2 regions of the Ancylobacter sp. 3268 genome follow, and region 2 is predicted to be linked to the other one. Evidence: riboswitches for the same ligand, from Rfam matches in the RefSeq annotation. Region 2 holds a riboswitch; the other holds the start of a gene.

Region 1 (3,395 bases), on a different contig from region 2:
GGCATCATGGGTGGCGAGCGTCATGCCGGCCGCCGCGCGCGATAGAGGATCACGGCGAAGGCCGGGGCGCCGAACAGGGCGGTGACGATGCCGATGGGCAGGATCTGCTGCGGCACCAGAATGCGCGACAGGATGTCGGCCAGGATCATGAAGATGCCGCCGATAACCAGGCAGGCCGGCAGCAGGCGCGCATGACCCGGCCCGACCAGGAAGCGCGCGGCATGGGGGATGACAAGCCCGACGAAGCCGATCGTGCCGACGATGGCGACCATGGTGGCCGTGAGCAGCGCGGTGGTCGCCAGCAGCACCAGCCGCACGCGGGTGACGGCGACGCCGAGCGCTTGCGCCGCGTCGGCGCCGAAGGCGAAGGCATCGAGCGCCTTGGCGTGCACCAGGCAGACGACGAAGCCGATCAGCGCGACGGGCGTCGCCACACATAGGTCCGGCCAGCGGACGCCGCCGAAATTGCCGAGCAGCCAGAACATCACCCCGCGCGCCTGCTCGGCGCTGGCGAGCGTGGTGACGATGGTGGCGGTGGCCGCGTTGAAGAGCTGGGAGCCGGCGACGCCCGCCAGGATCACCCTGTCGCTGGCGCCACCCGCGCCGGTCGCCAGTAGAGCCACGACCGCCAGCGCCGCCACTGCGCCGAGGAAGGCGCCACCGGACAGGCCGAGCGTAGCGCTGCCGAAGCCGAGGACCATCACGCAGACCGCCCCGGTCGAGGCCCCGGCCGACACGCCGAGAATATAGGGTTCGGCCAATGGGTTGCGCAGCAGCGCCTGGAGGATTGCCCCCGAAACCGCGAGGGCGCCGCCGCACAGCGCCGCCATGACGGCCCGGCTCAGGCGGTAGTCGAAGATCACCCCCTGCTGGATGGCGCTGACCGGCAGGCCGAGGTCGAACAGGCCGTTGCCGAGCGCCCGAAAGGCGACCGGCAGCGGGATCGCCATCTCTCCCACGCTCACCGCCAGAGCGACGGCAAAGATGAGCGCGGCGAGCGCGAGGGCGGCGACGCCGATCCGCGCCGCCCAGTTCGGTCCGATGACGGCGTGGCTCAATTGGTGAGGCCGAATGTGTGGACCGCCGTCGCTATCGATTCGATGCCGTCGATCGCATCGACGCCCGGCCGGGTTGCACCGACGTCGACCACCACGATCCTGCCGTTACGCACCGCCGACAGCTTGCTGGCGACCGGATCGGTGTTCAGGAAGTTCAGCTTGGCGTCGATGTCGTCGGCCGGAAAGCGGCGGCGGTCCATCTTCACGATGACAAGCACGTCGGGATCGCTGGCCGCGATGCTCTCCCAGCCGACCAAGGGCCATTCCTCCTCGGTGGTGATCACGTTGCGTGCCCCGAGCTTCGACAGGATGTAGGCCGGGACGCCGTTCTTGCCGGCCATGAAGGCGTCGCCCTTGATGTCCTTGCTGGAGAACCAGACGGCCATCGACACGTTCTTCGCCTCCAGCCCGGCGACGGAGCGCACGGCGGCGGCCTCGCGCCGCTGCAGGCCGGCAACCAGCGCCTCGGCCCGATCCGCCACGTCGAAGATCGCGCCATATTCGCGGATGTTCCGATATAGCAGCTCGATCGAATAGATCTGCGTGCGCACGCCGTCGCCGGCGCCTGTATTGTCCTTGCCGACGCAATCGGTCGGCGAGACATAGACCGGCACCTTCACCCCGTCGAAGCGGTCGCGCTTGCCGACGATACCGTTCGGGCCGATGTGCCACTCATACATGGCGACGACGAGGTCGGGTTCCTGCGCCACGACCGCCTCGAAGCTCGGATCGTTGTCGGCCAAGCGCTTCACCTTGGCGTTCGCCGCTTCATACGGCTTGGCCACCGGGCTGAACCAGACAGCGGTTCCCACGAGGCGGTCGCCGAGGCCGAGAGCGTAGAGGATTTCCGTCTGCGCCTGGCCGAGGCTGACGACGCGCTGCGGCGCGTGGTCGATCACGACCTTCGCCCCGCAATTCTCCAGCGTGAGCGGGTAGTGCGTCGGATCGGCCTTCGCCGCGTCGGCGATGCCGACGCCGATCACAGCACCAAGCGCCAGAGCGAGGCTGCCGCCGCACCGCCCGAGGGCGTTACCCAGGAATTTCTTGAACATGTGTCACCGCTTCCCAAAAAGGAAGACGGGAAGCGCGAGGGAACCGGCGCATTCAGCGGAACCCCGCTGCCGACCGGCAACCTTCGGAGCACCCCGCCCGAAAGATGGTTGGCGATCAGGGCAGGTCTCCTGGCTTGCGGGTCGACGCTGGCTCCGCCCGGCCTTCCCGACGCAGCACGAGGCTTGGCGTCAGTGGACGATGGGCAGAGGGCTCGCCGCTTACAGTTGCGGGGGCAGCTTCGGATTTGGCACGGATGCCTCACCGAATTCCCTCTTAGCTTCAGGCGCGAACACCTGAAGAACCTTGATCGGTGGCGACCATAGCCGGCTTCGCCGCAACGTCAAGAACGCCGTTGGCTCCTGACGGGATCGCCGGGGGCTGGTGGAACCCCTTGGCCGGCGCTGGTCTCGTCGACGGGACGTTCTGTCGAGGCACGAAGCGGCGCGTCAGGCCGCCTCGTGCTTCTCCATCCTCAAAGCGCGAGTTCGCGGCGCAGCACTTCCAGCCGCTCCATGGCCACCACGCCATCGGCAATGGTCGGCGCCGCGGTCTCGGCTCCGGCAAGCGCGGGCACGACATCGGCAAGCAGCGCGTGATAGCCCTTCGGGTCTTCATTCGCCGCCGCGGTGAAGTTGGGCTTCCAGGTGAGCGAATCCACGTCATCGGCGAGTGTCGCATTGGGATCGGCCACCTTGAAGGGCGGGTTGCGATGCCAGCGGATCTCGATCACGTCCTCGACCTCGATGCGCTGGTGATCGCCCATCAGCTCGATCCGTTCCACCGGTGTGCCGCGTGACTGTATCGTACCCATGGCGATGTTGCCGATGGCGCCGCATTCGAACTCGAAACCGACGTGGAACAGCACTCGACCGGGGGTCTTCTCCACCTTGCGGGCCGAGATCGTCTTCACCGGCGAGACCAGGAAGGAGACGAGGTCCATGTAGTGCACGCAATGATGCAGGAAAAAGCCGGTGTAATCGACATTGCCGACGAAATAGCCGGGAGCCGTCATGTAGTAGCCTGTGAGCCCGAGCACATCGCCGAAGCGCCCCGAACGCACGATATTGGCGGCCATCTTGTTGCCGATCGAATAGCGCTTCATGAAACCGACCAGCAGCGGTTTTCTGGCCTTTTCGGAAGCCGCGAGCAGTTCGCGCGCCCCCGCTGCGGAGCCGGATGGCGGCTTCTCCATGAATACGCCGAGCCCGCGCTCCAGCGCCTTCTTGCCGAAGGCGAGATGCTGGTCTGGACCGACGGCCATGCCCACCGCATCGATGCCGGGCA
Region 2 (3,395 bases):
CCAGCACGCGCAGTGCGAGGCCGAAGGCGGCGGTGGACTTGCCCTTGCCGGCGCCGGTGTGGACGATCAGCAGGCCCTTCTCCAGGGTCTTTTCCGCCACCTCGGCATCCTGCACCGCCTTGCGCTTCGCCATCTTCTCGCGGTGGCGCGCGGCCTCCTCGGGGGAAAGGTCGGTCATCATTTTACCTTTACCGGAATGCCGGCGACCACCAGGACGACCTCGTCGGCCAGCGCGGCAAGGCGCTGGTTGAGCCGGCCCTGGGCATCGCGGAAGCGGCGGGCGAGGGCGTTGTCCGGCACGATGCCGAGACCGACCTCGTTCGACACCGCCACCACCGGCCCGTCATGGGCGAGAAGCTCGGCCTCGAGGATCGCCGAATCGAGATCGGCATCGGCGGCGGCCAGCATGCGGTTGGACAGCCAGAGCGTCAGGCAGTCGATCAGCACCGGCGCGCCGGACGGCAGGGCGCCAAGCGCGCCGGCGAGATCGTGCGGCGCGTCCAAGGTGACCCAGCCTTCGCCGCGGCGGGCGCGGTGCTGGGCGATGCGCTCTTCCATCTCGGCGTCATAAGCCTGCGCCGTGGCGACATAGTACCACGGCGCAGGAGCGCGCTGCACCAGCGCCTCGGCGTGGCTGCTCTTGCCGGAGCGCGCGCCGCCGAGGACGAGGGTAAAGGGCATGTCGGTTCAGGCCGTCCGATTCACGCCGCCCGCGCCGAGGCGCGGACGCAGCCAGCCGGAAAGCCCGCCGAGCAGCACCCAGAACAGGAAGCTCACCGCCACCGAGGCGACGACGAAGCTGTGGTGCAGGCTTTCCGGGATCGGGCTGTCATGGCTCTCCGGCTGCGGCGCGCCAATGGCATGCGGCGCCAGGATGATGAGCACGCCGAGCGCCGCCAGCAGCGGCGAGCGGCCATAGACCAGCAAGGCGAGGCCGATGGCGGTGGCCGCCGCGGTGCCGATCCACCACAGTTGCCGGGCCATCAGGTCGGCGGCCGGCATGGCCGGCAGCTCCGGCGGCAGGCCGAGGCCGGGGGCGAGCGTGAACACCGCGAAGCCGGCGAGGCCCCACAGGATTCCCTCGCGCCAGGAGGCGAGGCCGCCCTTCAGCTCGGTGGCGGCGACCAGCAGCAGGCCGAAGCCGAAGGCGGTGAGGACGGTGGCGAGCACGGTGTAGGCGTTGCGCTCGAAGCCGTCGGCCGGCCCCCATTCCTCACCGTCGCCATGGGAGTGTGCCGGCGTCGCCGCCCCGTGGCTGTGCGCCTCCGTGGCGTGGGCATCGGCGGCGTGAGCATCGACGGTGGCGGCCGCCTCGCCGCCCTCGAAGGTCTCGGCCTTGAGGATCAGCGGCACGGTGGTGAACAGGTGCACGGCGGCGGAAGCCACGCCGGTGGCGATGCCCGCCACCAGGGCGACGAGCAGGATTGTCCTGAACAGAGACATGGAAGCCCCCGTCAGTGGCAGGGGAAGGCGACGGCGTGGCGTACGTCGTGCGCCGCATTGTGCGCAGCGGCGATGTGGGAGAAGCCGACGCCGCCGACCACGAACGCGCCGAGCAGCGCGGCGAAGGTGATGGCGAGCGCGCGGGACGCCGGGGTCTCGACGGCGGCGGAAGGGGCGGCGGCGGACTGCGACGGAAGGTTCAGGCGATTCATGGTCGTCTCCTTTTGCCCTCCACCCGAGGGCCAGGGGTGATGTCGACGGCCGGTCTCCTGGCTTGCGGGTCGTCGCCTGTCCCTCCGCCTTCCCGGCGCGAACGCCAGTGGCCAGTAGAGGTGGGCTCGCCGCTCACAGTTGCGGGGGCAGCCGCGGAATCGACCCTGCCCGAAGGCCCGGTCCCACCGCGTTCCCGTCTTGCGTCCCGTGCCCATCACGGGAACCGCCGACTGGCACCAACTATACCGGCAGTCGAGGTCTCCGCAATGCCTGCGCGTTGACATTCCCCCCTCGCGCTCCTTTAGTGGCCGCGACCGACGGTTTCCTCCCTCACCGGGAGGGACGAAGAGGGAATGCGGTGCGCCGGCCCGGCAACAGGACGGCAATTCCGCGGCTGCCCCCGCAACTGTAAGCGGCGAGCCCGAGCCAACGGCCACTGGAGCGATCCGGGAAGGCGGCAAGGGCCACGACCCGCGAGCCAGGAGACCTGCCGTCGGTTCGGTCGTGCGTGCCGGCGGGGTGCCCGGCAGGCGGGTGACGTCGCCGGATGCCCGATTCCGGCGGCTTGCGCGGGAAGATTCCCGCGGCCGGCGTGCCCCGAACCTTGCAACGCCGCCGGAGACGCCGCCATGACCGCTGAAACTGCTTCGCTCGCCCGGGTGCCCTGCACCATCGTCACCGGCTTCCTCGGCGCCGGGAAGACGACGCTGATCCGCCACGTGCTGGAGAACGCCAAAGGCAAGCGCCTCGCGGTGATCGTCAACGAGTTCGGCGATGTCGGCATCGATGGCGAGATCCTCAAGGGTTGCGGCATCGAGACCTGCCCGGAGGAGAACGTCGTCGAACTCGCCAATGGCTGCATCTGCTGCACGGTGGCCGATGATTTCGTGCCGGCGCTCGATGCGATTCTCTCGCGTTCGCCGCGGGTCGACCACATCCTGATCGAGACCTCCGGCCTCGCGTTGCCCAAGCCGCTGGTGCAGGCCTTCCACTGGCCGGCGATCCGCAGCCGGGTCACCGTGGACGGCGTGGTGGCGGTGGTGGACGGCGAGGCGCTGGCCTCCGGCCGCGTCGCCCACGACCATGACGCGCTCGCCGCGCAGCGGGCGGCGGATGCCTCGCTCGATCATGACGACCCGATCGAGGAAGTGTTCGACGACCAGATCGCCTGCGCCGACCTCGTGGTGCTGACCAAGGCCGACCTGATCGACGCCAACGGCGCCCTGCGGGCGCGGGCGGCGCTCGACGCCGAGCTGCCGAAGGGGGTGAAGGTGGTGAACGTGACCGGCGGCCGGCTCGACCCGGCGGTGTTGCTCGGCCTCGGGGTGGGGACCGAGGACGACATCGCCAACCGGCGCACCCATCACGACGACGAGGCCGAGCACGACCATGACGATTTCGACAGCTTCGTCGTCGAGGTGCCGGAGATCGCCGATCCGGCGGAATTTTCCGCGCGGGTGGCGCGGGCGGCGGCGGAGGCCGAGGTGCTGCGGGTGAAGGGGTTCCTCGCGGTGGAAGGCAAGCCGATGCGCCTGCTGGTGCAGGCGGTGGGGCCGCGTGTCGAGCATCATTTCGACCGCCCCTGGGCCGCCGGGGAGCGGGCCGGGCGGCTGGTCGCCATCGGGCTGAAGGGGCTCGACCGGGCGAAGGTGGAGAGCATCCTCGCCGGCGAGCCGGCGGTGGCCTGAGACAGATCGGCCCGCGGCGGCATGCACATACTCGCCACCACATCGACCTCG

Evidence for each region. A riboswitch is a leader RNA that binds a small molecule or an ion and turns the genes downstream of it on or off. The one in region 2 is predicted to bind cobalamin.
Region 1: another riboswitch for cobalamin. It lies ahead of J2X65_RS00360 (ABC transporter substrate-binding protein); the one in region 2 lies ahead of J2X65_RS04795 (CbtB-domain containing protein).

The regions. Positions count from the first base shown of each region.
Region 1 is NZ_JAVDUX010000001.1:81,990-85,384, forward strand. Features, by position in the region: gene J2X65_RS00350 (ABC transporter ATP-binding protein) at 1-24, opposite strand, end outside; gene J2X65_RS00355 (iron ABC transporter permease) at 21-1,058, opposite strand; gene J2X65_RS00360 (ABC transporter substrate-binding protein) at 1,055-2,110, opposite strand; cobalamin riboswitch at 2,212-2,432, opposite strand; gene J2X65_RS00365 (Gfo/Idh/MocA family oxidoreductase) at 2,584-3,395, opposite strand, start outside.
Region 2 is NZ_JAVDUX010000003.1:69,103-72,497, forward strand. Features, by position in the region: gene cobO (cob(I)yrinic acid a,c-diamide adenosyltransferase) at 1-178, opposite strand, end outside; gene cobU (bifunctional adenosylcobinamide kinase/adenosylcobinamide-phosphate guanylyltransferase) at 178-681, opposite strand; gene J2X65_RS04790 (CbtA family protein) at 688-1,443, opposite strand; gene J2X65_RS04795 (CbtB-domain containing protein) at 1,455-1,655, opposite strand; cobalamin riboswitch at 1,685-1,899, opposite strand; cobalamin riboswitch at 1,958-2,166, shown strand; gene cobW (cobalamin biosynthesis protein CobW) at 2,286-3,344, shown strand; gene cobN (cobaltochelatase subunit CobN) at 3,366-3,395, shown strand, end outside.